One region of the Streptomyces sp. NA02950 genome, then DNA from elsewhere that is predicted to be linked to it. Evidence: riboswitches for the same ligand, from Rfam matches in the RefSeq annotation. Region 1 holds a riboswitch; each other region holds the start of a gene.
The links. Region 1 has a riboswitch for thiamine pyrophosphate ahead of thiO (glycine oxidase ThiO). Riboswitches for the same ligand answer to the same signal wherever they lie in the genome.
Positions count from the first base shown of each region.

Region 2: it holds a riboswitch for thiamine pyrophosphate, as region 1 does, so the genes downstream of both, thiC (phosphomethylpyrimidine synthase ThiC) here and thiO (glycine oxidase ThiO) in region 1, are expected to answer to the same signal.
Region 3: it holds a riboswitch for thiamine pyrophosphate, as region 1 does, so the genes downstream of both, HUT19_RS36210 (hypothetical protein) here and thiO (glycine oxidase ThiO) in region 1, are expected to answer to the same signal.
Region 4: it holds a riboswitch for thiamine pyrophosphate, as region 1 does, so the genes downstream of both, HUT19_RS11470 (thiamine ABC transporter substrate binding subunit) here and thiO (glycine oxidase ThiO) in region 1, are expected to answer to the same signal.

Region 1 is NZ_CP054916.1:6,836,715-6,844,288, forward strand. Features, by position in the region: gene HUT19_RS30055 (deoxyribonuclease IV) at 1-785, opposite strand, end outside; gene pknB (Stk1 family PASTA domain-containing Ser/Thr kinase) at 878-2,809, opposite strand; gene HUT19_RS30065 (SRPBCC domain-containing protein) at 2,899-3,357, opposite strand; gene HUT19_RS30070 (thiazole synthase) at 3,457-4,341, opposite strand; gene thiS (sulfur carrier protein ThiS) at 4,345-4,545, opposite strand; gene thiO (glycine oxidase ThiO) at 4,542-5,753, opposite strand; TPP riboswitch at 5,751-5,864, opposite strand; gene HUT19_RS30085 (NAD(P)/FAD-dependent oxidoreductase) at 6,096-7,277, shown strand; gene HUT19_RS30090 (Rv2175c family DNA-binding protein) at 7,402-7,574, shown strand, end outside.
Region 2 is NZ_CP054916.1:4,683,851-4,691,424, reverse strand. Features, by position in the region: gene HUT19_RS20465 (metallophosphoesterase) at 1-58, shown strand, start outside; gene HUT19_RS20460 (hypothetical protein) at 250-1,101, shown strand; gene HUT19_RS20455 (type 1 glutamine amidotransferase domain-containing protein) at 1,328-2,029, shown strand; gene HUT19_RS20450 (helix-turn-helix domain-containing protein) at 2,007-2,519, opposite strand; gene HUT19_RS20445 (DUF4440 domain-containing protein) at 2,520-2,927, shown strand; gene thiC (phosphomethylpyrimidine synthase ThiC) at 2,991-4,757, opposite strand; TPP riboswitch at 4,750-4,866, opposite strand; gene HUT19_RS20435 (YibE/F family protein) at 4,946-6,469, shown strand; gene HUT19_RS20430 (SsgA family sporulation/cell division regulator) at 6,553-6,990, opposite strand; gene HUT19_RS20425 (DUF5326 family protein) at 7,447-7,574, opposite strand, start outside.
Region 3 is NZ_CP054916.1:8,361,093-8,368,666, forward strand. Features, by position in the region: gene crtI (phytoene desaturase family protein) at 1-959, opposite strand, end outside; gene thiE (thiamine phosphate synthase) at 1,163-1,891, opposite strand; gene thiM (hydroxyethylthiazole kinase) at 1,902-2,714, opposite strand; partial or broken gene HUT19_RS36210 (hypothetical protein) at 2,774-3,106, opposite strand; TPP riboswitch at 3,257-3,350, opposite strand; gene HUT19_RS43610 (DUF1963 domain-containing protein) at 3,431-3,571, opposite strand; gene HUT19_RS36215 (DUF1963 domain-containing protein) at 3,529-4,311, opposite strand; gene HUT19_RS36220 (MXAN_6230/SCO0854 family RING domain-containing protein) at 4,595-7,213, shown strand.
Region 4 is NZ_CP054916.1:2,759,619-2,767,192, reverse strand. Features, by position in the region: gene HUT19_RS11510 (DUF2637 domain-containing protein) at 1-433, opposite strand, end outside; gene HUT19_RS11500 (GGDEF domain-containing protein) at 433-1,332, opposite strand; gene HUT19_RS11495 (DUF2786 domain-containing protein) at 1,329-2,075, opposite strand; gene HUT19_RS11490 (hypothetical protein) at 2,072-2,389, opposite strand; gene HUT19_RS11485 (winged helix-turn-helix domain-containing protein) at 3,290-3,643, shown strand; gene HUT19_RS11480 (XRE family transcriptional regulator) at 3,802-5,049, shown strand; gene rlmN (23S rRNA (adenine(2503)-C(2))-methyltransferase RlmN) at 5,177-6,283, shown strand; TPP riboswitch at 6,333-6,437, shown strand; gene HUT19_RS11470 (thiamine ABC transporter substrate binding subunit) at 6,433-7,503, shown strand.

The DNA.
Region 1 (7,574 bases):
CCCTCGGTCGCCGGATGGCCGAACAGCTCGCGGAACGGCTCCGCGCCGATGTGCCCGGCGCCGATGTTGGCGTGCCGGTCCTTGTGGGCGCCGACCACGTCCTTGGAGTCATTGGCGTGGATGAGCTTCAGCCGCCCCGGCCCGGTGACCGCCACCAACTCGTCGAGGGTCTGCTTCATCCCGCCGGAGGCGGCGAGGTCGTGGCCCGCGGCGAAGACATGGCAGGTGTCCAGGCAGACGCCCAGCCGCGGATGGCGGCCCAGCGCCTCGAAGTACGGCCCGAGGTCCTCCACCAGCGCGCACAGCGAGGTGCCCTGTCCGGCGGTGGGCTCCAGCAGCAGCCAGGGGTCGTCGTCGTGCGTCAGCTCGTCCAGCAGCGGCAGCACCCGCTCCCGCACCTGGGCGAGCGCCTGGACGCGCTCCCGGCCGCCGGTCGCCGAGCCGGTGTGGACCACGACGCCCCGCGCGCCGATCTCGCGGCCGCGGCGCAGCGAATGGCGCAGGGAGTCCACCGAGCGCTCGGCCGTGGCCTCGGTGTGCGAACCGAAGTTGATCAGGTACGGGGCGTGGACGTAGACCGGCATCGACTGCTCGGCGCAGCCGGTGCGGAACGCCTCGTCCTGGGCGGGGGTGCCGGTCGGGGTCGCCCAGCCGCGTGGATTGGCGACGAAGACCTGGACGGTCTCGGCGCCGATGTCCCGGGCGTGGGCGAGACCGACGGTGGCCAGTCCGCCCGCGACGCGGATATGGCCGCCGACGGGGTTGCGGGTGCGGTGCGTAGTCACGGGGTCAAGGGTCCCAGGCGCGGCGGGCGCCCGGGACCGCCGGGGTCCCGGGCGCCGGGCGTGCGCGGGGTGTTCCTGGAAGGGGGGTGTGCCTAGAACACGCCCTTGACCTCAATGGTGATGGTGCTGCCCTTGGGGGCCTTGTCCCCGCCGTCCACCGACTGGTCCTTGATCGTGTCCCCGGCGAACAGCGGCTTGTCGACATCGACCTCGAAACCCGCGTCCTCCAGCTCGGTGGTGGCGTCGTCGATGCTCATGCCCTCGACATCCGGTACCTCGATCATCTCCTGGCCCTTGGAGAGCGTCAGCGTCACGGTGTCGCCCTTGGCGGCCACGTCCCCCGGGGACTGCCGGGCGACCGCGCCCTTGTCCTCGTCGGAGAAGACCCGCTGCTCGGCGATCTTGACCTTGAAGCCTTCGTCGTTCAGTTCGGACCGGGCGTCGTCGAGCATGTCACCGATCACGTCCGGGATGTCGATCTTGGGTCCCTTGCTGACCACGATCGCCACGGGGGTGTCGGGGCGGCGCACGGAGCCCTCACGGGGGTTGGTGGACAGCACCGAGCCCTGGGCGGTCTCGTCGCTGAAGCTCCGGGTGATCCGGCCCACCGTCAGCCCCTGGTCGGCGATCTTCTTCTTCGCCTCGGCGAGTGTGGTGCCGACCACATTGGGCACCTCGGCCCGCTCCGGCCCCTGGGAGACCCGGATCGTCACGGTGCCGTTGTCGCGGATGCGCGCACCGACACCGGGCTTGGTGCTGATCACCCGGCCCTTGTCGACCACATCGCTGAACTCGGAGACGACCTTCACGTCCAGACCGGTGTCGTGCAGCTTCTTCTCGGCCTTCGCCTGTGTCATCTTCAGCACCGGGGGGACCTTGGTGAACTGCCCGGAGTTGATGTACCAGACGCCGACGCCGATCCCGAGGGCCAGCAGCACCCCGGCGATGATCGTCACGATCCCGCGCCGTGGCATCCGGCCGCCGCGGTCACGGTCTCGGTTGCCGCGTCCCCGCCGCTCGGGCGGGTCCGGCGGCAGCTCCAGGCGGCTGGTGCGGTGGAGCTGGTCCTGATCGCCGGCTCCGGCGGCGGGCCGCGGGATCACCGTCGTCCGGTTCTCCGAGCCGCTGTCCGTGCCCTCCTCCCTGGCCTGCGGCGGTACCGCGTCCAGTTGGGCGTTGGTCAGCGCGGCGCGGGCCGAGCGGGTCTGGCCGAGCAGCGCGACGGCGTCGGCGGGGCGCAGCGTGATCTCGCGCGCGGTGGCGGAGGCGATCAGGGAGTCCAGTTCGGGCGCCACATCGGGGGCCAGGGCGGACGGCGGCGGAACGTCCTCGTTGAGGTGCTGGTAGAGGATCTGCGCCGGGGTGCTGCCGCCGTGCGGCTTGGAGCCGGTCAGCATCTCGTAGAGCACCACACCGCAGGCGTACACATCGGCCCGCGGATCGGCCGTGCCGTTCTCTATCTGCTCGGGCGCGAGATAGGAGACGGTGCCGAGGACGGTGCCGGTGGAGGCGCTGGTGTTGGTGTCCACCGCCCGCACCAGACCGAAGTCGGCGACCTTGACCCGGCCGTCGTCCCCGATCAGCACGTTCTCCGGCTTCATGTCGCGGTGCACGAACCCGGCCCGGTGGGCCGCGCCGAGCGCGGCGAGCACCGGTTCCAGGATGTCGAGCGCGGCACGCGGCTGGAGGGCGCCGCGCTCGCGCAGCACATCACGCAGGGTGCAGCCCGCGACGTACTCCATCGCCAGATACACGTGCACACCGTCGGTGCCCTGGTCGTAGACGCCGACCACATTGGAGTGCGCGAGTCTGGCCACGGACTTCGCCTCGCGGATGAAGCGCTCGACGAAGGCGGCGTCGGTGGCGAGGCTCTGGTGCATCACCTTCAGGGCGATGACGCGGTCGAGCCGGGTGTCGACGGCGCGGTAGACCGTCGCCATCCCGCCCACGGCGATGCGCGCCTCCACGCGGTAGCGGCCGTCGAGCACCTGCCCGACAAGGGGGTCCTGGAGCGTCGTATCCACGAGAGAGCATTTTACGGACCGTCCCGGCCGGCTCCGACCGCCTGCCCCAGGTGGGGGCGGAGTTGAAGCCGAACAGTGACACCCGCGCGTCAGTTGTGCGACGCGGCGGCCAGGGCGGCCAGCTCCTCGAGGGCGGAGGTCCAGGCCAGCGCGGCGTACTCGGCGTGCTGGGCCTTCACCTCGTCGGAGACTTCCAGAGAGCGGATACCGGATTCCGTCAAGCGGAGGCGGGTGCCCTCGCCCTCCGGGGAGATCCGGAACTCCACCAGGGTGGCCGTGGCCGCCTCGGTGCCGGGCCGGTCCGGCTCATGGGCCAGCCGGAAGCGGAAGAGGGCGTCCGGGACCGCCCGCTCCACCCGGCCGTGGAACTCCCCGTGCTCGTCCCAGCGGAAGCGGAGCGTGCCGCCGGGGCGCAGGTCCAGCTCGCAGCCCCCGGAGGCGTACCAGGCGCGGATGTGCTCGGGCGTCGTCAGCACCCGCCACACCCGGTCGATGGGCGCGGAGACGTACACCTCGCGCTCGATCCGGTCGGCCACGGTCACGGTCACGGCGACCACCTCCGGCTTCCACGGTAGGCGGGGCGTCTCCGGGACGCCCCATCGCCGCTGCCGGCCCCTGGCAGCCGTCACCGGTCTGGAAGCCGTCACCTAGAAGGCGGGCCGCTCCGGGTCCAGCGCCGCCAGCCCCTCCGCCGGGGACGACGCCTCCGCGAAGTGGCGGCGCGGGATCCGGCCCGCCCGGCGGGCCAGCCGCCCCGCCTCCACCGCGTGCCGCATCGCCGCCGCCATCAGCACCGGCTCCCGCGCCCGGGTGACGGCCGAGGCGAGCATCACCGCCGCACAGCCCAGCTCCATCGCGAGCGAGGCGTCCGACGCGGTGCCCGCGCCCGCGTCGAGGATCACCGGCACGGTGGCCCGATCGACGATCAGCTCGAAGTTGTGCGGATTGCGGATGCCGAGACCGGAGCCGATGGGCGAGCCCAGCGGCATGATCGCGGCGCAGCCCACGTCCTCCAGCTTGCGGGCGAGCACCGGGTCGTCGTTGGTGTACGGCAGCACGGTGAAGCCGTCGTCCACCAGGGTCTCGGCGGCGTCCAGCAGCTCCACGGGGTCGGGGAGGAGGGTGCGCTCGTCGGCCACCACCTCGAGCTTCACCCAGTCCGTGCCCAGCGCCTCACGGGCCAGCCGCGCGGTCAGCACGGCCTCCCCGGCGGTGAAACAGCCCGCGGTGTTGGGCAGCGCGCGGATGCCGTGCCGCTCCAGCACGGAGAGCACCGAACCCTGCACGGTGGGGTCCAGTCGCCGCATCGCGACCGTCGTCAGCTCGGTGCCGGAGGCGAGCAGGGAGTTCTCCAGGATCTCCAGACTGGGCGCCCCGCCGGTGCCCATGATCAGGCGGGAGCCGAAGTCGGTCCCGGCGATGGTGAGCGGGTCGGCGGCGGGCGCGGGCGCCGTGCCTCCGGCCCCGGGCGTCGTGGTGTGCGTGGTGTGCGTGGTCGTGTCCGTCGTCGTGTCCGTCGTGGTGGGAGCCATCGGTCAGCCTCCCTGGACCGCGGTGAGGACCTCGACACGGTCGCCCTCGCCCAGGGCCGTCACCGGCCACTGGCCGCGCGGTACCACGGTCTCGTTGACGGCCGCGGCGACGCCCGAGGGCGCCTGGGTGAGGGTGGCCACCAGCCGGTCGAGGGTGGTGCCCTCGACGATCTCGCGGGGCTCCCCGTTTACGGAGACGGTCATGCGGGCTGCTCCTGGAGTGCGTTGATCGAGGGCCGTGCGGTGCCGTCGAGCCGGTGCGGGGTGAACGCGCGGGCCACCGGCGGGAGTTCTCCGCCGGTCAGCGCCTCGGCCATGACATCGCCCGTGATCGGGGTGAGAAGGACGCCGTTGCGGAAGTGGCCGGTGGCCATCTGGAGCCCCGGCAGCGACGTCGGCCCGAGGAAGGGGCCGTTGTCGGGGGAGCCGGGGCGCAGCCCGGCACAGGTCTCGACGAGCGGCAGTTCGGTGATGCCGGGGAGCAACTCATGGGCGTCGCGCAGCAGCTCGTACACCCCGCTCGCGGTGACCGTGGTGTCCCAGCCGCGCTCCTCGGAGGTCGCGCCGATCACCAGCTCGCCGTTGAGGCGCGGGACGAGATAGACGTCCGTGCCGCGCACCACGGCCCGTACCACCCGGGACAGGAACGGCCGGTAGGCGGCGGGCACGGTCAGCCGCAGCACCTGGCCCTTGACCGGGCGCACCGGCGGCAGCACCTCCTGGGGCAACCCCGCCAGCCGGGCGCTGAGGCTTCCGGCGGCCAGCACGGTCTGCCCGGCGCGGATCCGGGTACCGTCGGCCAGCTCCGCGCCCGTGGCGCGGTCCCCGGCGACCGTCAGCCGCTCGGCGAGGACGCGGTGGACGACCACACCGGCCCGCTCGCAGGCGCGCAGCAGCGCCGCCGCCAGCCGCCGCGGATCCACCTGGTGATCGCCGTCGACGCGCATCCCGCCGCGGACGCCCGGTGCCAGCATCGGTTCCAGACGGCGGCATTCGCGCCCGGTCAGCCACTCCACGTCCAGCCCGTAGCGCTGGTGCTGCTCATGGAGGTCGCGCAGATGGGCGCGGTCGTCGGCGTCGAGCGCCACCATGAGCGTGCCGCAGTCGCGGTAGCCGACCTCCTGGCCGCCCGCCTCCTCCACCTCCGCCACGAACTCCGGATAGCGGGCCGCGGACGCGAGATTGAGATCGAGCAGCGCGTGCTCGCCGTACCGGAACTCCCCGACGGATCCCAGCATCCCGGCCGCCACCATGGCCGCCCCGCCGCCGGGCGCCGGGTCCGCCAGCGCGGTCCGCAGCCCGCGCTGGGCCGCCCGCCAGGCCGTGACCAGCCCGATGATGCCGCCCCCGATCACGAGGGCGTCGTAGCTCCGCGTTCCCTTGGTGCTCGCATGGGTCCCCGATGTGCGCATGGGCTTGCTGCCCCTCCCTTCGCCGGTATGACCCGGATCAGGTTCATACGGTCGGAGGCCGCCCCAGCCTCCCTCTCAGCCCGGTGCGTCCGAACTCCCGCGAGTGCTCTGTGGCGCCACACTAGTACGAGCCTCGAACGGCCCGGAAGGGCGAACCGGGCGAGCCGGGAATCACGGCAACAACCTGCCGTATGCCTTTCACCGATCGTGAATGGGAGATCTCGCCCCGCGCTCTGCGGTCCGTCCCGCACACCGCCATACAGTGATCGTGTGAGCGATGAGACGACGAGGTCGACGTCCACAGTGGGCAGCGGACAGCGTGTGGTGATCGTCGGCGCGGGCATGGCGGGAGTGCAGACCGCCGTCGCGCTGCGCGAAGAGGGCTGGGCCGGGGAGATCCTGCTGCTGGGCGCGGAGCCCCACCAGCCGTACGACCGGCCGCCGCTGTCCAAGGCCGTGCTGCTCGGCAAGGCCGAAGGGTCGGCGTTCGACGTGGACTTCCAGGCGCTCGGCATCGAGCTGCGGCTCGGTGTCACGGTCTCCGCGCTGAGCAGCGGCGACCGGCGGCTGGAGACCGAGTCCGGGCCGGTGCCGTACGACGTCGTGGTGCTCGCCACCGGTGCCGAGCCGATCGCCCTGCCCGGCAGCGAGGGCGTCCCCGGTGTCCATCTGCTGCGCACCCTGGACGACGCCGAGCGGCTGCGCCCGGTGCTCGCCCGGCAGCACGAGATCGTGGTCGTGGGGGCGGGCTGGATCGGCGCGGAGTTCGTCACCGCCGCCCGGGAGGCGGGCTGCGCGGTGACCGTCGTCGAGGCCGCCGACCGGCCGCTGGCGGGCGCCCTCCCGGCCGAGGTCGCCGCCCCCATGGCCGACTGGTACGCGGACTACGGCGCCACCCTGGTCACCGGCGCCCGGGTGGACGCGGTGGACGAGAGCGGGCTGCTGCTCGGTGACGGCACCCGGCTGCGGGCGGGCGCGGTGGTCGTCGGCATCGGCGCGCGGCCCGCCACGGACTGGCTGGCGGGCTCCGGCGTGAACCTGGCGGACGACCGGTCCGTGGCCGCCGACGAGCGGCTGCGCACCTCGGTGCCGGACGTCTACGCGGTCGGCGACTGCGCGTCCTTCCCCTCCGCGCGCTACGGCACCCGGCTGCTGGTGCACCACTGGGACAACGCGCTCCAGGGGCCGCGCACGGTGGCCGCCAACGTCGTGGGCAGCCGGACGGCCGCGCACACCGCGGTCGCGGTCTACGACCCGGTGCCGTACTTCTGGTCCGAGCAGTTCGGGCGGTTCGTCCAGTACGCGGGGCACCACTCGGAGGCCGACGAACTGGTGTGGCGGGGTGATCCGGCCGGGGCGTCCTGGGCGGTCTGCTGGCTGCGGGAGGGGGCCCTGGTCGCTCTGCTGGCCGTCGGCCGTCCGCGCGATCTGGCCCAGGGCCGCAGGCTGATCGAGCGCGGCGCCCGGCTGGACCGGGTACGGGCCATGGACCCCTCGGTGCCGCTGAAGTCCGCCGTTTCCTGACCGTTCCCGACCGCCGGGCCGACGCGGGCGGACCCGGCGGCGGGGGCCCGGCGGTCGGGTCGGGGCGGCCCGCGCGGCGGACACCCGGCTATCCACTGTCAGTCCCAGATGGCAGGCTTGTTCCGTGACCGAGATTGACGCAAAGATCGATGCTCTCGTCCCCGCCTGGCTCACCCTCCCCGACGCCGCCGAGAAGCTCGGTGTCGAGGTGACCCGCGTCCGGCAGCTTGTCAAGGAGGGCCAGCTGATCGCGGTACGCCGTGGCGAGAACCGGGTGCTCCAGGTGCCCGAGGAGTT
Region 2 (7,574 bases), 2.2 Mb from region 1:
CGGCGGCGTCACAATGGCCGGAAAACTGCTGGTTGTGCAACTTCCGCTGGACGACTGAGGGTTCAGCGAACGCTTTCGTGGGCAGGTAGAGAGTTTCACCGGCGCGGGAGCAATTCGCGAAACTTGCTGTCACCCCGCGCCGGATCGGCTCTACCATCGGCTTATCCGTCGCAGGCTCTCCTCCGTTTCCGCCCGACTGCCCGGTGAAAGCCGGGCTTCAAGGCCTTACGGAGTATCGGGGGATGCACCATGACAAGCGCTCCGCACCTGCTGACCGAGGACCGCCCGGAGTTCGAGCGCGTTCTCGACGAGGCGCTGCGTACCGCGGACCTTCATCCGGACCTCACCGGCACGGGACGGCTGACCGCCGACCAGCTGCGCACGATGGCGCTCAGCGCCTCGACCGCCATCGCGGCGTGCGCCGCGCCGGAGTACCAGGACTTCGTGGAGGCGCGCGCCCGGCTGCGCGAGCCCGCCCCGCCCCTTCCGCTTTCCGGAGGAGTGGGGACGGCGGCGGATGAGGAGGGTCCGGTGGGCCTCGCCGGGGCCGTGCAGGACGCCGCGGGGGCGGGGCTGGTGGCCATGCTCGCCGTGCTGGCCCCGGTGCTCGCCGGGACGGCCGCGATCATCTTTCTGCTCGTCGGCTATGTGCTGAGCGTGCTGGACCCCGAACCCTCCATCGCCCACCCCATGGTCACCGCGGGCTGGTTCTTCGCCGCGCTCGCCGCGGCGGCCATGCTGATCGCCGCCGTCGGTCTGCTGCTGACCGCGCTGCGCAACGGCTCCAGCGCGATAAGGGGCGGGGCGCGCAGTGAGCAGATGGAGGAGATGGACCGGGCGAAGGAGGTGTGGCGACGGGCCCTGATGGAGCGTGGTGTGCTGCCGTTCCTGAGCGAGGCGCTGGCGAATCCGTCGGCCCCCGCACCGGCCTCCGGGGCCTACGTCCCCAGCAGGTCGGAGGCGGTCGGCCGGACCCCGCACCTGGGGTACAGCCGCCCCGGTTTCAGTACGGACGACGAGGGGCCCAAGGCCCGCCCGCGCTACAGCAGCCCGGACTACAGCAGCCCGGACTACGGCGGCCCGGAGCACCAGCCCGACTAGGCGGGCTCGACGGACCTCACTTCCAAGGCCCTCCGATGGCCCTGGCCCCCTCGGGCGGGCTCCGGCCCGGCTGAGGGGGCGGGCCGGATGCGGACACGGTTCCAGCATGACCCCGTCCCACCGCACCGGCCACCCGGCCGCGTTGCCGCCCGAATCCGCCCGGTCTAGGCTCGAATTGACCAAAAGGTGCACCTCGATCGATGACATCGGCAAGAGGGGCGATGGGATGCCTGCGACGAAGAAGATCCTGGTCGTCGTCACCAATGTCGACGAATACGAGAAGACCGGGATGCGGACGGGGCTGTGGCTCGGGGAGCTGACCCATTTCTGGGACGTCGCCGAGCGGGGCGGCTACAGCATGGACATCGCGAGCCCGTCCGGCGGGAAGGTTCCGATCGACCCGGAGAGCCTTTCCCATGAGGCGCTGAACGAACTGGGCACCGGCAAGCACTATGCGGACCGGGCGTACATGGATCAGCTCGAGGACACCAAGAAGATCTCCCAGGTGGACCTGGAGGACTACGACGCCATCTACCTCACCGGCGGCCACGGGGTCATGTTCGACTTCCCGCAGAGCCAGGACCTGGAGGACCTGATGGCGCGGTTCTACGAGACCGGCCGGGTGGTCTCGACCGTCTGCCACGGTGCGACCGGGCTGCTCAATGTGGTGCTGAGCGATGGGGAACCCCTGGTCAAGGGACGGCGGGTGACCGGCTTCTCCTGGCCGGAGGAGGAGCTGGCGCAGCGGGCCGACGCCGTCCCGTACAGCCTCCAGGAGGAGTTGAAGAAGCTCGGCGCCGACTACAGCACGGCCGCGGAGCCGTTCGACACCTATGTGGTCGAGGACGAACGGCTGATCACCGGTCAGAACCCGGGCAGCGCACGGGCGGTGGCCGAGGCGGTGGTCAACCGGCTGGCGACCGCCTGACCGGCGGAGGACCGGACGGCGGCGGTGCGGCGGCGGAGGCCAGCCGCAGCAGGGTCTCCCCCGTGGCGTACAGCTCGATCAGCAGGGGGCGCAGCGCCCGGCCCGCCTCGGTCAGCGCCCAGCGGGTGCGCACCGGGAAGCCGCGCTGTCGCTCCACCGCCACCAGACCGCGTTCCCGCAGGGCGCGGAGTCGGTCGCTGAGCACCTTGGCGGACAGCTCCGGCAGCAGGGCCCGCAGCTCGGTGAAGCCGCGCGGCCCGCCCATCAGCTCGCGGAGCAGCAGGGTCGTCCAGCGCCCCGAAATCGCCGCGAGCGCGGCCTCGACCGGGCAGTCCGGCTCGGGCCGGCGGGTGCGGCCGGACGAGCTCGGCACCAGGTCGCCGTCCCAGTCGTCCCCGTCGTCGCCGTCGTCGCCGTCGTCGCCGTCGTACCCGTCGGCGGAATGGCTTTCTCCTTGGTGACCCACGTCGGCGGCGGCTAGGCTGACCATATGACACATTCCCCCCGTGTGCGGCTGGCGACCGAGGCCGCCGGTCATCCCCATGCCTTCGCCGAAGCCTTCAACACCTTCGACCCCGAGGCCCTCGACCAGGTCTACGAACCGGACGCGGGTTTTGTCCCCGAGCCGGGCCGTATGCTCACCGGGGCCGAACGGCTGCGCGCCAGCGAGGAGTTCCTGCGGCTGCGGGTGCCGATCCGGGTCACCCCCCGCCACACCTACACCGTCGGCGACCTCGCCCTCCTGATCATGGACTGGACCGTGGAGGGCACCGCGGCCGACGGCAGCGAGGTCCGTATCGAGGGCACCGCGACCGATGTCGCCCGCCGCGGCCCCGACGGCTACTGGCGCTACGCCCTCGACATCCCCTTCGGCACGGCCCCCGCCGCACCCTCCTGACCCGGAAGCCCACCGCCGAGCGGCCCCGGCCCTGATCGGGGCCGCTCGGCGGGGCCGCCGGGGTCAGTCCGCGATCGGCAGATAGACGCGGTTGCCCGCTTCGGCGAACTCACGGGACTTCTGGAGCATCCCCGCCTCGATCTCCTCGCTGGAGCCGCCGTCCGTCCCGAAGCGCTCGGAGATGTCCCTGCTGATCTTCATCGAGCAGAACTTCGGTCCGCACATCGAGCAGAAGTGGGCCGTTTTCGCGGGTTCGGCCGGGAGCGTCTCGTCGTGGAAGGAGCGCGCGGTGTCCGGGTCGAGGGCCAGGTTGAACTGGTCCTCCCAGCGGAACTCGAACCGTGCGTCGGACAGTGCGTCGTCCCACTCCTGGGCGCCCGGGTGGCCCTTGGCCAGATCGGCGGCGTGCGCGGCGATCTTGTAGGTGATCACGCCGGTCTTGACGTCGTCGCGGTCCGGCAGGCCCAGATGCTCCTTGGGGGTGACGTAGCAGAGCATCGCCGTGCCCCACCAGGCGATCATCGCCGCGCCGATGCCCGAGGTGATGTGGTCGTAGGCGGGGGCGATGTCCGTGGTGAGCGGGCCCAGGGTGTAGAAGGGCGCCTCCTCGCAGATCTCCTGCTGGAGGTCGACATTCTCCTTGATCTTGTGCATCGGGACATGGCCCGGGCCTTCGATCATGGTCTGGACGCCGTGCTCCTTGGCGATCCGGTTGAGCTCACCGAGGGTGCGCAACTCGGCGAACTGCGCCTCGTCGTTGGCGTCCGCGATCGACCCCGGACGCAGTCCGTCGCCCAGCGAGTAGGTGACGTCATAGGCCGCGAGGATCTCGCAGAGCTCCTCGAAGTGCGTGTAGAGGAAGCTCTCCTTGTGGTGGGCCAGACACCACGCCGCCATGATCGAGCCGCCGCGCGAGACGATGCCGGTCTTGCGGCGGGCGGTCAGCGGTACGTAGGGCAGCCGGACGCCCGCGTGCACCGTCATGTAGTCGACGCCCTGCTCGGCCTGCTCGATGACCGTGTCCTTGTAGATCTCCCAGGTCAGCTCCTCGGCCTTGCCGTCGACCTTCTCCAGGGCCTGGTAGAGCGGCACGGTGCCGATGGGGACGGGGGAGTTGCGCAGCACCCACTCACGGGTGGTGTGGATATTGCGGCCGGTGGACAGGTCCATGACCGTGTCGGCGCCCCAGCGGGTCGCCCAGGTCATCTTCTCGACCTCCTCCTCGATGGAGGAGGTGACGGCGGAGTTGCCGATGTTGGCGTTGACCTTCACCAGGAATCGCTTACCGATGATCATCGGCTCGATCTCCGGGTGGTTGACGTTGGCGGGCAGGACGGCCCGGCCCGCCGCGATCTCCTCCCGGACCACCTCGGGGGAGACGTTCTCGCGCACCGCCACGTATTCCATCTCGGCCGTGATCTCGCCCCGCCGGGCGTAGGCGAGTTGGGTGACCGGGGCACCGTCCCGGCCGCGGCGCGGCTGGCGCGGACGGCCGGGGAAGACCGCGTCGAGATTGCGCAACCCGCCCCGGGGCGAGGTGTGTTTGAGCCCGTCGTCCTCGGGGCGGACCGGACGTCCCGGGTACTCCTCGGTGTCGCCGCGGGCGACGATCCAGTTCTGCCGCAGCGGGGCCAGCCCGCGGCGGACGTCGGTGTCGATCTGGGGGTCGGTGTACGGGCCGGAGGTGTCGTAGAGCGTCACATCGCGGCCATTGGTGAGGTGCACCCGGCGGACCGGGACCTGGATGTCCGGGCGGGAACCCGTGACATATCCCTTGTGCCACCCGATGTCGGTGGCGTTCTCGCGCATGCGTGCATCCTGCTGAGTCATGAGACCCACTCCCTACGCCGGCATTACCCGGTAACAGGTTCAGCGGTCGGCGCAGCTGTCGCGTCAGCGCCCTCTCAGCCCGGTGCTCCGAGCTCCCGCGTTTGCAAAGGTGCCCCCACGCTAACGGTTCTCCGGCGGAACTGAACAGGGGGGCCGTTCCTCTCCCGGCGACTTGCGATGATGCAGGCGTGACCTCCACGCCTCAGCACCCCCCGGCCGGACGGGACAGCACGCCCGGACCGCCGCCCGCCCACGAGCACCACGACGACGGCCGTCACGACAGCCGTCACGACAGCCACGGCCATGCACACGGCACTGGCCACGGCCACGGTCATGGGCACGGCCACGGCCCGGCCACCCCCGTCTCCGCCCGCCTCCGCAAGGTCATCGCGGCGGTGCTCATCCCCTTCGCCGTGGCCGTGACCGCCGGGCTGATCGTGCTCTGGCCGGGCGGCACTCCCGACCACTCGGCGGCGCAGCGCAGCGGACTCGGCTTCGATCAACAGACCGTCTCCGGACGGGTGGTGAAGGTCGAGGAGGTCAACTGCGCGGACGTGGGCGCCCAGCCGCAGCAGCCCAGCGAACCGGGGCAGGGCGGCGCGGCGCGGAACGGGAGCGGCGGCGGCGCGGGAGGCGGGAAGGGCCGCTGTGAGAGGGCCACCGTCGAGGTCACCTCGGGCAAGGACAAAGGCCGCCAATTCCCCGAAATCATCCAGCCCAACGCCTCACGGAAGCTCAGCGCCGGACAGGAACTGAAGCTGGCGTACGCGCCCAAGGCGCCAAAGAACCTCCAGTACTCCGTCTCCGACGTCGACCGGTCGATGCCGATGGCACTGCTCGCCGGGCTCTTCGCCCTCGCCGTGGTGGCGGTCGGACGGCTGCGCGGGGTCTTCGCGCTGGTGGCGCTGGCCATCAGCTTCGGAGTGCTGACGCTGTTCATCCTCCCGGCGATCCTCCAGGGCTCCAATCCGCTGGTGGTCGCGGTCATCGGGGGCAGCGCGATCATGCTGCTCGCGCTGTATATGTGCCACGGGCTGACGGCCCGGACATCCGTGGCCGTCCTCGGCACCCTGGTCTCCCTGCTGCTGATCGGCGTGCTGGGTTCGGTGTTCATCGGCTGGGCGAGTCTGACCGGCAACACCGACGACCAGACCGGTCTGGTGCACGGCCTCTATCCGGACATCGAGATAAGGGGACTGCTGCTGGCGGGCGTCATCATCGGCTCGCTCGGGGTGCTGGACGATGTGACGGTCACCCAGACCTCGGCGGTGTGGGAGCTGAGGGACGCGGACCCCACGGCCGGCCGGCGGAAGCTCTACGCGGCGGCGATGCGTATCGGGCGGGACCACATCGCGTCCGTCGTCAACACGCTGGTGCTGGCCTACGCGGGCGCGTCGCTTCCGCTGCTGCTGCTGTTCTCGATCGCGGACAGCGGTGTGGGGACGGTGGCGACGAGCGAGATCGTCGCGGAGGAGATCGTACGGACGCTCGTGGGCAGCATCGGGCTCGTCGCCTCGGTGCCGGTGACCACGGCGCTGGCCGTGCTCGTGGTCTCCGCGGACCGCACACCGCTGGGCTCGGCGCCGCGCGGAGGTCTCGCGGGCCGGGCGGACCGGGCGACCGGGGCGGACCGGGCGGAGGTGCCGGGCCAGCCGGGGCCGCGCGGCGGCCGGGGCGGGCGCGGAAAGCGCCGCCGGGCGCGGACGCGTTGAGCCTCGGGGCACAGGAACTCCCCCTACCAAACGGGCATATCTGGCGTATCCGAACCTACGGGGCGCACCGGGCCGCCGCCCCGCTATCCCGCGTACCGGTCCTCGGCGAGGATGCGGTCCAGCTCCGCGTCGAGGTCACCGACCGGATCGCAGGCCTTGGGCTCCTCGCCGAACGGGACCAGCCGGTCCGTACGGTCCAGGAAGGCCACCAGCGGAGCGGCTCCGGCCCGGAACAGGGCCCGCTCACTGCCCACTTGGAGTCGGATGAAGACGTCCGAGAGGCCCTCGGGCGCGGCGGGCGCGATCCGCACATCGCCCTCGCCGGTGGGTCCGCTCAGCCCGTCCAGCAGCAGTTCACGGGCGAACGCCCAGCTCACAGGGGCGTCACCGGGCAGATGGAAGGTGATCTCCACCGCGTACGGATCGCCGCTGTCATAGGACAGCTCCACCGGGATCCGGAAGGAGAGGTCCTGCGAGACCAGGAAGGTCATCGTCACTTCCGCCTGGACTGTGTCACGCATGTCACGCATCGTTCGCCGCCCCGAGTTGTTTGCGAGTGGCCAGGTGTGAGCCGATCGGCAGGGAGTTGAAGGCTTGGCCGACTCTGGAGCGTAGCGACTCGATTGCGGGGCGGAGTCGGTTTGCCTCATGTGAGGGAACGGAAATGGCCAGTGTTGCCATGGCGGAGGAAGAGCGCGGACCCGCGGAGGCGGTCCGCCGGAGCGGCGCGGGCGGGCGATCGCGCTTGTCACGCCGGTCCGGGCGACACCGGGCCGGAGCGCGGGAGTTCGGGGCCGGCTCACCGGCCGTATCGATGTTCGCTGTCGTCAACAGGCACCCCCGGGGTGTGTTGCGAGGCAGACGCCGAGTGAAGAACGCCGAGGACTCGCACTCTAACGGGAGGGGTGCCACGTGGCCGGTGTCCGCCCCGCGGTGTCCCTCGCGCGGCGTACCCGCGCGAACTCACCCGCGGCGGCTCACCAGTCGCCGCGGGAGGACGAGGAGGAGCTGAACTTCCGCACCAGGTAGATCAGACCGGCGACCAGCGCCACCAGCAGCAGCAGCTTGAAGACGAGCTCGACGACGAAACCGACCACGGTGATGA
Region 3 (7,574 bases), 1.5 Mb from region 1:
TGGGGCCAGGTGCGGTCGGTGCCCGCGTGCAATACGACCGCCGATGGTGCGTGGCGCAGCCGCAGCGGGCGGCGCGGCCGTCGCCCCAACAGCCGGTAGCAGACCGGCAGATCGGGGGTGAGGACCACCGCGTCGCAGGGGATGCGGCCGTGGTCGGTGAGGACGGCGGTGACACGGTCCCCGGTGCGTTCCAGCCGGGTGACCCGGTGCCGGTAGCGCAGTTCGGCACCCGCGTCGGCGGCCGCGGCGGCCAGCGCGCGCGGCAGGGCGTGCATACCACCGCGCGGGAAATACACCCCGGCCACGGTGTCCATGTACGCGATGACGGCGTACGCGGCCAGCGCCCGCTCGGGCGGCACCCCGACGTACAGCGCCTGGAAGCTGAACACGCGGCGCACCCGCTCGTCGTCGAGGAAGCGGCCGAGAGTTGCGTCGAGCCGTCCGAAGCCGCCGAGGGCGGCGAGCCGTGCCAGATCGGGATGGAGGAGCTGGAGCGGGGAGTCGTAGTTGGTGTCGATGAAACGCCGCATCTGGACCACGTAGAGCCGCTCCAGCCAGGCCCGCAGCCGCCGGTAGCCGAGCGCTTCGCGGGGGCCCGCGAACCGGCGGACCTCCTCCTCCATGGCGGCGGCGCTCGTGTGGACGTCGAGGTGCTCACCATCGGCGAAACGAGCACGGTAGGCCGGGTGCAGGCCGATCAGCTCCAGCCGGTCGGTGAGCCGGTCGCCGACGGCGGCGAGCGCCTCCTCGATCAGATGCGGCATGGTCAGCACGGTCGGGCCGGTGTCCATCCGGTAGCCACCGCGCTCGGTCCGTCCGGCCCGCCCGCCGGGCAGGGTGGCTCGCTCCACGACGGTCACCCGGCGTCCGGCACCCAGCAGATGGAGTGCGGCCGCCAGCCCGGACAGTCCCGCGCCGACCACCACCACATGGTCGGTGCGTCCCTTGACCGTCCTCATCGGCCGCCGCTCCCGGGCGCGGGCACCTCCGGGTCCACGGCAGGGGCCGGGCTCCGTTCTCCCGCGGTGCGGCGCATGGCACTTCCTCTCCTGACACGGCCCGGTGGCGGCAGCCGTATCAGGCGGTCCGCCACCTCCGACATCTTCGACACCTCCGACGGACATACGGTCCGACGACCCGTCGCATCAGGAGATGTGCCCGCTCAGAGGGTGGCCGTGTCGCCCCCGCACCCCTTTGGCCCAACCGGCGTGGTGTTCCGCCACGCGTGGGCGTAGGCCGCGGCGGCCGAACGGGGGTCCTCGGCCGCGCACACCCCGGAGACCACGGCCGCGCCCGCCGCACCGGCGGCCCGCAGCCGGGGCAGATCGGCCGGGGTGACACCGCCGATGGCGACGGCGGGCAGCGGGCTGAGCCGCACGAGCCGGGCGAAGCCGTCGTGGCCGAGGGCGGGCGGCGCGTCCGCCTTGGTGCGGGTGGAGTGCAGGGCCCCGATGCCCACATGGTCGACACGGGCGGTGTCCTCGGCCGCCGCCCGCACCTCGCCGGGCGTGCCCGCGCTGAGCCCGAGCACCGCCTCTCCGCCGATCAGCTCCCGTACGGCGGAGGCGGGCAGGTCCGACTGACCCACATGGACACCCGTCACCCGGGCACCGGCGGCCCGCGCGGCCAGGAACACATCGACCCGGTCGTTGACGATCAGCGCCACCGGCTCCGGAAGGACCGCGGCCACCTCCAGCACCGTGTGCAGGAAGTCCCGGCCGTCCGCGTCCTTCTCGCGCACCTGCACCGCGGTGACCCCACCGGCCACGGCGCGGGCCACGGTCTCGGCCACGCTCCGGCCGTGGGCGGCGCACTGGGCGGTGTCGGTGACCAGATACACCGACAGATCCACCGGCCGTGCCGCGGACGACGGGCTCGGGGCGCCGCTCATGAGACCGCGCTCATGAGATCGCCGCCCGCTCGGTGAGCTCCGACGGCTCCAGCGCGGCGAGGGCGTCCAGGAACGCCACCGCGAAACTCCCGGGGCCCGACGCCTCCCGCGCGGCGAGCTCGGCGGCCACGGTGTACACGGCCACGGCGGCCACCGTGGTGGCGAACCGGTCCTCGTCCAACGCCGCGAACGCCGCCATCACCGCCCCCAGCGCGCAGCCGCCGCCGGTGACCCGGGTCAGCAGCGCGTCCCCGTTGGCGATCCGGGCGTGCCGGGTGCCGTCGGTGACCACGTCCACCGGACCGGACACGGCGACCACCCCGCCGGTGGTGCGCGCCAGCGCCTCGGCGGCCTGCCGTGCCGCCTCCACCTCGTGCGCGGAGTCCACTCCGCGGCCCCCGTCACCGCCGTCCGCCAGGGCGATGATCTCGGAGGCGTTGCCGCGGATCACGGTGGGCCGCAGCTCCAGCAGCCGCCGCGCCAGCCCGGTGCGCACCGGCAGGGCGCCGACGGCCACCGGGTCCAGCACCCACGGGGTCCCGGCCGCTCCGGCCGCTCGCGCCGCCTCGGCCATGGCGGTGCGCTGCTCCGCGTGCGGCGTGCCCACGTTGACCAGCACGCCTGACGCGATCCCGGCGAACGGCCCGGCCTCCTCGGGGATGTCCACCATCGCGGGGGAGGCACCCAGGGCCAGCAGCGCGTTCGCGGTGAATCCGGTCACGACCGCGTTGGTCAGACACTGCACCAGCGGGGTGGTGTCGCGCACCCGGGCGAGGGCGTGCGCGGCGAAGGCGGTGTGCTCGGGGGCGGTGGAAGGGTCCATGGCGGAACGCTCCGGAAGGGGTCGGGACGGCGGCGGGGGGACAGGGGCGGCGCCGGACCTCACTCCGGCACCGGGCCGAGGCGGCGCGGCTCCCCGGCGGGCGCGTGGCGGCGCATCCTGAGCGGTGCGTAGACCAGGAGTGCCGCGAGGAAGGCGGTGTAGTAGGCCAGATCGGCGCCGTGCAGCGCCTCGGCCACCGGGCCCGTGTACAGGCTGGTGTCCATGAACGGTACCGCCGCGGCGAAGGCGGCCGCGAACGCCGGCAGCGCGGGCCACCAGGGCTGCGGGCGGGCGTTCTCGGTGGCCAGGTCGACCGGCGCGCCACCGCGGGGCCGGGCCCGGGCGAACCAGTCCACGGCCACGACGGCGACGAAACCGGGGATCCAGTAGCCGAACAGCCGTCCCGGCCCGCCGTAGCGGTGGGTCTCCGGCACGGGTGCGATACCGCGGGCCTCGACCCGCAGATCCCCCGGGGAGGCGGGCATCCGTCCGTCGTGGACGGAGGCCGGGGCGGTGGCCGCCGGGCCGCCGGGGGCATGCGGCAATGACATGGGTGACATCCCTCCGCCAGTGCTAACTGGTTCAGGTTCGACGGGTGTGATCTCAGCCCCCGCAGGGGCACCCCGTGTCCGGGTAAGGCGGCCCCAGCGTAACCCTTCGATCCATGGCGCCCTTTCCGAGGGCGGTCGGCGGGGCCACCACGGCCCAGCGGAGCGTCAGCCGCACTGCCAGGTGAACACGGCCGCCTCGAAACGGCCCGCGGCGAGGTCCTCGGGGCGGATCAGCCAGTACAGGACATCCCCGTCACCCCACATCATGCCGGTGTCCTCGTCGGAGTCGAACTGGGCCAGCAGCACCCACCGCGCCGCCTCCTCCTCCACCCGCGGGTCCTCCCAGCCGACCTCGTCGCCCAGCGCCGCCTTGGCGACCGTGATCTCCACGGCGTCCTGCACACGGCGTGCCCGCCGATCTGGTGCGCGGCCCCGGCCCGGTGGTCCCACAGCGCCTCCTGGAACGTGCCGGAGCGCACCGGATGGGCGTAGCGCTCCATGACGGACAGCGCGCCGAGCCCGAACGCGGCCCTCAGCGCGGTCGATTCGGAGTCCGGGCGCTCGGTGCCACCCGGGCCGTCAGCGGCACGGCCGGAAAACGGGGTGAGCCCCTCGGGAGCGGGCCGCTCGGGGAAGCCGGCGGACCCGGGCGGCAGATGCAGCAGCCGCGCACCGGCCCAGGTGTCCGGATCGCAGGTGTCCACCACCGCCTCGCACTCCTCGTCCTCGAGGTAGAAGAAGGCCAGCCGGCCCTCGGGGCGCAGCGGGATGTCCAGCTCGTCCACGGGCAGCGCGGCACAGTCGACCACGGCCACGAACGACAGCGGGCCGTGAGCCCCCCAGACGGGCCACTCCATGTCCTCGGGCAGCCGGGGCAGACCGCCGAGCTGACCGCCCACCGGATCGCCCGCACCGGCCGCCCGGAGGTGGGCGGCCGGGCGCAGCAGCGCCGTCCAGCGGTCGGCCAGGTCGGTGGGCAAGTGGGTGCGGGCCGGCGTGTGCAGGGCATCGGGCCCGGTGTTCTCACGGGTGTCCGTACCCACCATGGTGGTCACCGGCGCCGACAGCCCCGCCCCGGGTTCCCGCTCCCGGAGGGGAGGCGCCGCGTGACGCCCGCCACCCGACGGGAAAAGCGCTGCGAACGCACCGCCGGTCTTGGTACGTTCTGCGCAGCGGGCGGCTCTCAGGTGTGCTTCCTTCTCACTCGATTACTACGACAACCAGCGCACCGCACTTCCGCCCGCTCCAAGGCTTCACGCCGCGCCCGCCCGTACCGGCGGGCGCGGCTGTTTTCCGTCGGCGGGGGCCGTCGGACAAGGGGGATTCAGCATGACCGCCACCACCCGTGCCGCGTATGCCCGGACCGAACTCCGCGGTGTCGCCGAGGTGCTGCTCGCCCGTCGGGGCGCGGTGTTCCTGCCCGCCCACGACCGGGCGTCCGGGCCGGTGTCCCCGGAGGTGCTCGCCGGTGTGGTCCTGCTCGAGGCCGACCTCCTCGACCGCGGCTATGTGCTGTCCGCGCCGCTGCGCGAAGCACTCACCGGGAGCGGCCCCACGGCGATGGCCGTCGCCGGACGTACCCTGCTCGCCGACATCGACCGGGCGCTCGGGGCCGATCGCGACCACACCCCGATCTTCCGGCGGTTCCCCGACAGCACGCCGCACGACACCACGGCCTGCTACGTGGACCGGGTGCTGACCCTGCTGGCACAGCATCCGCGGCAGCCGTGTGTGCTGTGCGGAAGCGAGGGCACCGTCCACGCCGTCTCGCCGTGTGCGCATCTGGTGTGCCGCCGGTGCTTCGACGGATCGGACTTCGCCGCCTGCCCGATCTGCTACCGCGCCATCTCCGACGACGACCCGTTCCTGCGTCCGGCCCCGCCGCGGCCCGAGGCCGGACGCCACCGCGCACTGCCCGAGCGGCTGCGTGTCCTCGCCCTCGGCGGCGACATGGCGGCCCGTCGGCACGCCGTCCACGAGGAAACGGGCCGCCTGCTGAGCCGTACCGCCGCGCTGTCCCCGCAAGACGCCGATGACCTCGCCGCACTGCTCGAGGCGTGCGGCCGCGCCGACCTGGAGTGGCTTCCCACGACCCTGCCCGGGCGCGAGACGAAGGCGCGTGTCCTGGCGTGGCTGCTGCGCGCACCGGAGACCCGCGCCCAGGTGCTTCCCGAGGTGGCGGCGCGACTGGACACCGCCACCGACATCCTGCGGCTGCTGGCCGTGTGGTCCGGTGGCGACCCGGGCCTGGTGGAGGTCCCGCGGCTGGCCCCGGTGCCCCGGCCGGTGCGCCGGGCCCTGCTGGGCGCGCTCGACGCGCTCGACCCGGCCCTCGCCGTCGCCGACATGCGGCGCCACCGCGCGCTGTGGATCCCCGCGGCCCACGCCCTGCACCCCTTCGAGTACGCGGACCGCTATCCGCACGCCGCGCTCGCGGTGGCGGCCCTGCGGAACATCCGACTGCCGTACGACCGGTTCGGCGACGCCCTGCGCACCGCCGCCGAGCCGCTGACCTCGGTCGACACCACCGGTGACCGGCCGCGGGTGCGCACCTGGGGCGGGCGGGTGGAGACGGCGCTCGCCGACGGCGACCACCGCCGCGCCACCGCCCTGCTCGCCCAGCGCCCCGGTGAACTCCTGCGCCGCCTGGACCATCTGCTGCGGCTGGCCGGTGACGACACCGAACCCGTCCTGTCCGCCCTGCCCCGAGCGGCCACCCGGGTGTCGCCCGCGGTGCTGCTGTCCGCGCTCGGCGCCCTGCGCGCCCGCCGGCGGCCCACCGGCGAGCGAGTGTTCTTCCCCAAGGGCGCCCAGGCCAAGGCGTATCTGGCCGACGACGACCGGGACGCCCCGACGGGCCATGCGGTCGAGACGGCCATCACCGCCCTGACCGAGGAGGTGCTGCGCCGCGCCGCCGCCCTCGGCCCGCTCGACGTGGCCGTGGTCGACGCAGAACTCGACGGCATCGTCGCGCCGTTCGCCGAGCGGACCGCCTCGCGCGCCCTGGTGACCCTGCCGCGCGGCAGCGAACGTGCCCTCACCCCGGGCCGTACGCTGCGGCTGTTCCTCCACTGGACGGAGAGCGAGGAGTCCGGCCAGACCGATCTGGATCTGTCGCTGGCCCTGTTCAACGAGGACTGGGAACACATCGGCACCTGCGACTACACCGAGCTGCGCCGCACCGGCGCCGTCCACTCCGGGGACCGCACCAGCGCCCCGGCCCCGGACGGCGCGTCGGAGTTCATCGACCTGGACCTGGACAAGCTGGAGAACGCCGGGGTGCGTTACGCCGTCGCCGTGGTGTTCTCGTACAACGACGTGCCGTTCGTCGAGCTCGCCGAGGCGTTCGCCGGATTCATGGTCCGCGACGAACCCGGCGACCGGGGGCCGGTCTTCGACCCCCGCGCCGTCGAGCAGCGTTTCGATCTGACCTCCGCATCCCGGAGTTCGGTACCGCTGGTCCTGGACATCCCGGGGCGCACCATGCGCTGGCTCGATGTGGTCCAGGGTGTGTCCGGCACCCGTCATGCCGTCCACCGGCACGTCAAACTGCTGGCCGTCCTCGGGAAGAGCCTCACCGGGCTGTTCGCCTCCGGCGCCCGGGTCGGTCTCGGTGAACTCGCCATCTGGCAGGCCGCGGCCCGTGCCGGCACCGTCCTGCTGCGCCACTCCGACGGCTCGATCAGCCCCTACCGCCGCCGCGAGGGCGAGGACGCCATGGCCTTCGCGGGACGCATCGGCGCGCCGGACCACGACCCGTCGGCCGGTACCGAGCAGGAACCCGCCCGGATCGGCGCGGCGTTCCTCGTCCGCGGTGACCTCCCGCTGCCCGAGGGCTGCCCGGTGTACGCCCTCCACCCGGCCGGTCTGGACGCGGCGGCGGTGCGTCTGCTGACCGCGTCCGATGTGGTCAACTCCCTGGCGCAGCACGCCACAACGGTGAACTGAGCACGAGCGGAACCACCGGTCCGGCCGCCCGCCACGGGCGGTCGGGCGCACCACAGTGCCCCGCCCGAAGTCAGGTCCTCTGCGGTACTCATGCGCTCTATGTCCATTCCGCGGGAATTCCCGGCCTTTCGGCGGAGCATCCGCCCGATGGTGCAGTTGTCATAACGCACACCGATCGGCGGGATGGGCTGAATTGGGCCGCGTTATCGGCAACCCGTCGCACATGTCGTATTCCCGGTGTGTACGGGATCGGGAATGGGAGTGCCGGTCGGCCAGTCTTCAAGCGATCGGCACACCTATTACACAGACGACGTGTGTGGAGCCCGGATTGGGCGCCGGATCCGGTCCGCGCATGGGGGCT
Region 4 (7,574 bases), 4.1 Mb from region 1:
TCGCGGCGCCGATCCGCACGGCGTAGACGTGCGCGGCCACTTCGGAGAGCACGACCCACAGCAGCGGCATCGTCCCGTGCGCGACCTTGGCCGACAGCGAGTGCCCGGCCGCGACGTTCAGCCAGCAGGTGACCAGCGTCAGCGCCCAGGGCACGAAGCGCACCCATGCGAGCGGCATGTTCATCCGGATCAGCAGCAGGTTGGCCACGGTGAACACCGGCACGGCAGCGTCGATGCCCACCGGCAGCATCCACGGATACCGGAACCCCCAGCGGGCCCCGGCCGCCGACACCGCATCGAACGATGCCGCGAACCCCAGCCCGCCCACGCCGATGCCCGCAGCACCGACCACCACCAGCAGGATCCGTTCCCGACGGGACAGCGGCGGCACCTGCGGAGCGGCGACCTGGTCAGTCTCGGCCACTGTGGTCATCACGAGGCCCCTTCCGCGCCGTCGTCCGGGGCGGGGCCGCACACGCAGTTCTCCGGATCGGCGCCCTGGCCGATCGAGCAGGCGCAGCACAAGCCAAGCGGCTCGATGACCTCACCCGGCGCCATCGAACAGCGGTCACACTGGCCGGCGTCCGGCTGCCACTCCTCCGCGTCCTCGAACTCCTCGTCCTCGAAGTCGGCGTAGTCGTCGGCCTCTTCGAAGAGGTCATAGCCGTCGTAGCGGGTGCTCATGGGGTCCTCATTGCTGGTGCCGTTGCTGGTGCCGTTGCGGCCGTCGCGACGGCCGTTCACGGTGCGGTATGCGGGAGTGGGGTTGTCGGTGATGGCCCAGCCGCCGCCGGACTGCTTGGCGGCGTACATCGCCTCATCCGCCCGGCGGAGCGCGACGGACAGGGCCGGGGCGGGGTGAGGGCCGTGGTAGGCGCCGATCGAGGCGCCCAACGGGATCAGGTGGCCGTCGAACTCCACCGGCTCACACACCATCCGGTGCAGCGTGGACAGCTCCACGGGCAGATCAGACGGGTGCGGCATGCTGACTACGGCAGCGAACTCATCACCGCCCAACCGGCCAACGGCCCCGTTCTGCACGTGCACCCAGACGCCCAGGCGCTCACCGGCCGCGCGGATGGCCGCGTCCCCGGCCGCGTGGCCCATCGTGTCGTTCAGGGCTTTGAAGCCGTCCAAATCGATGAGCAGCACCGCGCACCGCTCCTTGCGCAGCAGCTGCCCGGCACCCTTCTCGAACCCGGCCCGTGTGGGCAGACCGGTCAGAGGATCGCGGCGGGCCCGGTCGAGGCTGCGGCGGAACCACAGCCCGTGGACGGCCCATCCGGTGGCCAGCGGGGCGGCGGCGGACAGGGCGGCGAGTGTGTGACTCATCGGGCACCGCCGATCTGCCGTGCGGCGGAGGCGCCGAGCCGGGTGGTGCCGATGTCGGCCCGCCGTCCGGCTTCCTGGCCTGCTCGGTAGCCGGTTCCGGTAACCGTGACCTTGCGGGAGCGCACGCGCCCGTAGTGCTCCTTGACCATCGCGCCCACGACGGCGGACCGGTCGGCAAGCACCAGCTCCGCACTGCGACCGGTACCAGTCTGTGCGGTGGTGTTACCGGCCTGCCATCGGGCGTGATCCTCGGCCGCTTTGACCCGATGGGCCACGGTTGAAGCGAAGCCGACCATCCAGGAGAATCTGTACCGGCGGGGTGTGTCCCAATACGGGATGTCCAGGTGAGCGGCACCGTTGGCCATCTGGAGCAGCAGAGAGGTGTACAGCACCTCTAGCCGTTCCAGGTCCGAGGCATAGCCGAAGAGGTGGACCCGGTAGCCCGGCGCGTCCCGGCGGGTGGTGTAGATGCCTTCGCAGCGCATCGCCTGTGCCAGGTAGCACAGCAGTGACTTCTTCGGACCGCCCCACGGGTTGTCGACCAGCACTACGCGATCGGTGGGCCTGTCCGTCTCCGGCTGGGCATCGGCCAGCAGCGCCCGCTCGATGCCGTGCTTGGCCATCAGATCGGCCGCTTTCGCGGTGAACGCTTCCGCCTCGGCCTCTGTGGCTCCGGCATCCTCCGCCTTGGCCAGCAAAGCACGGACCTTCGCCAGCAGACCGTCAGAGATGTACTCGCTCATGCCGCCGCCCCCTTCCTCGAGGAACGGCGCGTGCGCGCGGCGGACCGCAACAGCGGGACCGTCTTGGTCAGCTCCTTGGCGTAGAGCGCGTCCCATCCGGCGATCTCATCGCCAGCGGCAGCAGCCTCACGCAGGTCGCGCAGGACCTCCCGCGCCACGGCCAGCCGCGCCTGGCGGTCCTTCGCCGATTCCGGGTGCGGCGGACCGACGAACAACTCACGGTCCAGGCCGACAGGCCCCTCATCGAAGCCGAAAGCCAACTCCTCGAACTCAGAGGCACTGACGGCCTCCTGATCTCCTATGAATGTACGCATCACGGAACTCCTGCTGCCTGGTCAGGCAGGGGGTAGGGCCCGGGGCGGTCGCGGTCTTTGGCGAGAGGACGACCGCACCCGGGCGCTTGAGGTGACAGAGGTCGGCTACCGGGTCCCGCTACCGCCGCACGAGCCGCAGGGCTGGCGGGTCTGGGAACCGTTGCCGGTGATGACCCATTGGCCTCCGCCGGTGCCGTTGCAGGTGGTGCAGCGGATCGGGGCGCCCATCAGCGGGTCCCGCTTCCGCAGCAGGAGCCGCAGGTGCGCCAGGTCTGGCGGGTGACTCCGCCTTCCGAGGTGGTCTCGGTCCGACCGCCGGCGCCCCCGCAGGAGCCGCATGTCATGCTGGTGATCACAGGTTGCCTCTCATTCAGGTGCCTGTACGCGGTCCTCCGGGGGGGCAACCCGGGGGACCGCTCTGGTTTCGACCACTCGGTGTCGAGCGGACGCGGCCTCTCGACACCAGCCGCTGGCGGCCGTTGTCGAGGACCGTGCGCGCTCGAAGCGCATGTAGGGACTTGGGTGCCAACCCATCCGGGCCCTGGATTCCGGTGCGTCATCGTCGCTGCTCTGACGCGAGCAGGGCGGCGCGGCCGGGTGGCACCCTGAGGGGTGTTCTCCAGAGCCAGCACGTGGTGATGCCGCCGACGACGTAACCCGGTCGTCCTCGGGGATGGGGGCTCTCACCCCATCTCGATTCACTGTTCAGTTCTGAAGCAACGAGCGCTTCCTTTGAACCCGTTTCACGGGGCCCTCCGGGCGTGTTTGTGCAGGTCAGTCGTTGGTCACCGGATCGGCTCTCGCGGGCTAACGGAAGCTAGCTTGCACTAGCTCATGCTAGTTCGCAACTGGGTATGCACGGCCCGGTCGGAGTTGGCGCCGCCGGATACCCTCGAAGCCATGAGTGGTGTGGCGAGCGACCCGAGGCCCAAGCCGGTGAAGGTGGCCGACGCGATGCGCGGTCGGATCGAGAGCGGCAGCTACCCGGACGGCAAGCTGCCGACGGTCAAGGAGATGGCGCAGGAGTTCGGATACGCCACGCAGACCGTCCGAGACGGAATGCGCATCCTGATGGACGAAGGGTTGGTTGTCTCTGCGGGGAATCGTGGGTATTTCGTCGCGGGAGGTAAGTCGGAGCTGTCAGAGGGCAGCCGGGGCGTCGGCGAAGAACTCAAGGAATTGCGCCTCCAGATTCAGGTATTGGCGGAGCGCGTGGCGGCACTCGAAGAGCGCGCCAACTCGGGTGGTATGTGATCTGAAATAACCATGACAGGTCGCGCCACTCGAAATAAGTGACAGCGAAGGGGCAGCAGGATCGGACAGGGGACACTTGAGGTGTCACCGTTCTGTCCTCTTGCGTGTCCCCTCGGCCGACGGACCAGACTCGCGGTAGATACCCGGAGGAGGGCGAGATGAGCGACGGCAGGCCCGCATGGGCGCGACGTATCGCAGCGGAGCGGATGGCGCGTGACTGGTCCCAGCTCGACGCGGTCAAGGCGATGAGGGCGCATGCCTCGACGGAGCTGCCAGCCGACGACAGCATGGTGCGCCAGTGGAAGCGCTGGGAGTCCGGGGCCATGCCCGGAGAGTTCTACCGCCCCATCATCGCGGCCACATTCGGGACCGTGACGCACGCGTTGTTTCCTGCGCCGTCACGTCGGAATGGCGATGCGGAAATCCTTGTTGCGAGTGGCATGGAGACGCTCGAAATTGTCAGTCGCCTCAACCGATCCGACGTGGACAATGCCACCTTGGATGCGCTCCGCATGACCACGGATCGCCTTTGCTCGGAGTATCCGCATTTGCCGAGCGAACAGCTCCTCCTGGAGGGGCGCCAATGGCTGAAGCGCGTCGTCGACCTCACCTCGAAGAACCTCACGCTCGCACAGCATCGTGAGGTGCTGGCGCTTTCCGGCTGGCTGGCTCTTCTCGTCGGCTGTGTGGAATACGACTCCGGTGACCGCCACGCCGCGGAGTCCACCCGCCGCGCGGCTCTCTCGTTGGCGACTGAGTCTGATCACGCGGAGGTGGCGGGCTGGGCGCATGAGATGCGCGCGTGGTTCGCGCTGACCACGGGCGACTACCGGGGCGTCATCGCTGCGGCCCAAGCGGGCGCCGAGCGAGCGGGGAACCACAGCGTGGCTGTGCAGCTCGCTGCCCAGGAAGCCAAGGCGTGGGCCCGTCTCGGCGACCGTCGGCAGACAGAGGTTGCTCTCGACCGCGGGCGGCGCCTGCTTGAAGGGATGCCGCACCCTGACAACCTCGATCACCACTTCGTGGTGGATCCGGCGAAGTTCGACTTCTACGCGATGGACTGCTATCGGCTCGTCGGCGAAGACAAGCTCGCCCGCACCTTGGCTGATGAGGTGCTGCGGACTGGTACGGACTTCGATGGCACGGAGCGCAGCCCGATGCGGAACGCCGAAGCGCGGGTCACGCTCGGTGTGACGGCGGCCCGAGAGGGAGACCTCGAACAGGCACTGATCCATGGCGAGCGTGCACTTCAAGGGGAGCGGCAGTCTGTTCCGTCGCTCATCATGACCAGCCGGGAACTGGCGGCCGTGGTCAAGAAACGGTACGCGACCGAGCCAGCAGCACAGGAGTACCTGTCTCACCTGCGAGACCTCGGCCAGGCCAAGCCTGGATTCCTTCCCTCGTAGGGCGACGGCGGGGCCGTCTGGGGGCCGTCCGAGGGCGGCCAACGACGACCAACAACGACCGTCAACGACCACCCTCCGGGGCGACGGCCGCAGGTCACAGGAATCGATCTGCGACACTGGGTGGACCATGCCTAAGCCCGGAGAACTCACTTTCGTCGCGCCGCGCGGGGCCAAGAAGCCCCCGCGGCACCTTGCCGACCTCACCCCCGCCGAGCGCCGAGAGGCCGTCGCGGCGCTGGGGGAGAAGCCCTTTCGGGCCGGTCAGGTGTCGCGCCACTACTTCGCGCGGTACACCGACGATCCGGCCCGGTGGACGGACATCCCCGCCGCCGCGCGCGAGAAGCTGGCGGGCGGGCTGCTTCCGGACCTGATGAGCGTGGTGCGTCACATCAGCTGTGACGACGACACGACCCGCAAGACCCTGTGGCGGCTCTTCGACGGCACGCTGGTGGAGTCCGTGCTGATGCGCTACCCGGACCGGGTCACCATGTGCATCAGCTCCCAGGCGGGCTGCGGGATGAACTGCCCGTTCTGCGCCACCGGCCAGGCGGGTCTGGACCGCAATCTGTCCACCGCCGAGATCGTCCACCAGATCGTCGACGGGATGCGGGCGCTGCGGGACGGCGAGATCCCCGGCGGTCCGGCCCGGCTGTCCAACATCGTCTTCATGGGCATGGGCGAGCCGCTGGCCAATTACAACCGGGTCGTGGGCGCCGTCCGCAGGCTCACCGACCCCGAGCCGGACGGTCTTGGCCTGTCCCAGCGCGGGATCACCGTCTCCACCGTCGGACTGGTTCCGGCGATGCTGCGCTTCGCCGACGAGGGCTTCAAGTGCCGGCTCGCGGTCTCGCTGCACGCCCCCGACGACGAGCTGCGCGACACCCTCGTCCCGGTCAACACGCGCTGGAAGGTCCGTGAGGTCCTGGACGCCGCGTGGGAGTACGCGGAGAAGTCCGGCCGCCGGATCTCCATCGAGTACGCCCTGATCAAGGACATCAACGACCAGGCGTGGCGGGCCGATCTGCTCGGCCGGCTGCTCAAGGGCCACCGGGTGCATGTCAACCTGATCCCGCTCAACCCGACGCCCGGCTCCAAGTGGACGGCCTCCCGCCCCGAGGACGAGAAAGCGTTCGTGGCGGCCCTGGAGGCGCACGGTGTGCCGGTGACCGTCCGGGACACCCGGGGGCAGGAGATCGACGGGGCCTGCGGGCAGCTGGCGGCCACGGAGCGCTGAACGACGGCTGATACCGTGCCTTCGCGACGTCGCACCGTCGTACAAATGAACATTCCGACAGGGGAGCGCTCAGGGCGCTGAGAGTGCGGCACGGCCGCAGACCCTCGGACCTGATCCGGGTCATACCGGCGTAGGGAGTCAGCATCAGCATGAACAGCCACCTCCGGCGTGCCATCGGCACCGCCCTCGCCGGTTCGCTCGGCCTGATGGCCCTCGCGGGCTGCGGGGAGGATTCCCAAAGCTCCGGCGGCGCGGACTCCAAGACCGTGACCCTGGTCTCGCACGACTCCTTCGCGGTCTCCAAGTCCGTGCTCAAGGAGTTCACCGACAAGACCGGATACACGGTGCGCACGCAGACCGGCGGTGACGCGGGCTCGGCCGTCAACCAGGCCATCCTGTCCAAGGACCATCCGCAGGGCGATGTCTTCTTCGGCGTCGACAACACCCTGCTCTCCCGCGCGCTCGACCACGGCCTGTTCACGCCGTACCGGGCCAAGGGCCTGGACAAGGTCCCGGCCGCGCTCCAGCTGGACGCGGACCGGCACCGCGTCACCCCGGTCGACTACGGCGACATCTGCGTCAACTACGACCGGAAGTACTTCGCCGACAAGAGGCTGGCGCCGCCCCGGACGTTCGCGGACCTCACCAAGCCCGCCTACAAGAACCTGCTCGTCACCGAGAACGCGGCCACCTCCTCTCCCGGCCTCGGCTTCCTCCTCGGCACGGCCGCCAGGTACGGCGACGACGGCTGGAAGGGCTACTGGAAGAAGCTGCGGGCCAACGGGGTCGAGGTCGTCGACGGCTGGGAGCAGGCGTACTTCGACCGCTTCTCCGGCGGCGGCAAGGGCGACAAGCCGCTTGTCGTCTCCTACGCCTCCAGCCCGCCCGCCGGGGTGGCGGACGCCAAGACCAAGCCCGCGAAGGCTCCGACCGGGGTGGCGACGGGAACCTGTTTCCGGCAGGTGGAATTCGCCGGGCTGCTGAACGGCGCGTCCAACCCCAAGGGCGGCAAGGCGCTGCTGGACTTCCTGCTGAGCAAGCGGTTCCAGGCGGACGTTCCGCTCAATATGTACGTCAACCCCGCGCGCGAGGACGTCAAGCTGCCCGAGCTCTTCACCCGGTACGGGGTCGAGATCGCCGATCCGGCCATCCTGTCCCCGCAGAAGATCGCCAAGAACCGTGAGCCGTGGGTCAAGGCATGGTCCTCGCTCGTCCTGTAGGGACCGCCGAGACCACCGGGGAGACCGAGGAGAAGCGGGGGCCGGGGCCGCGGCGGCGCGATCCGCGCGGT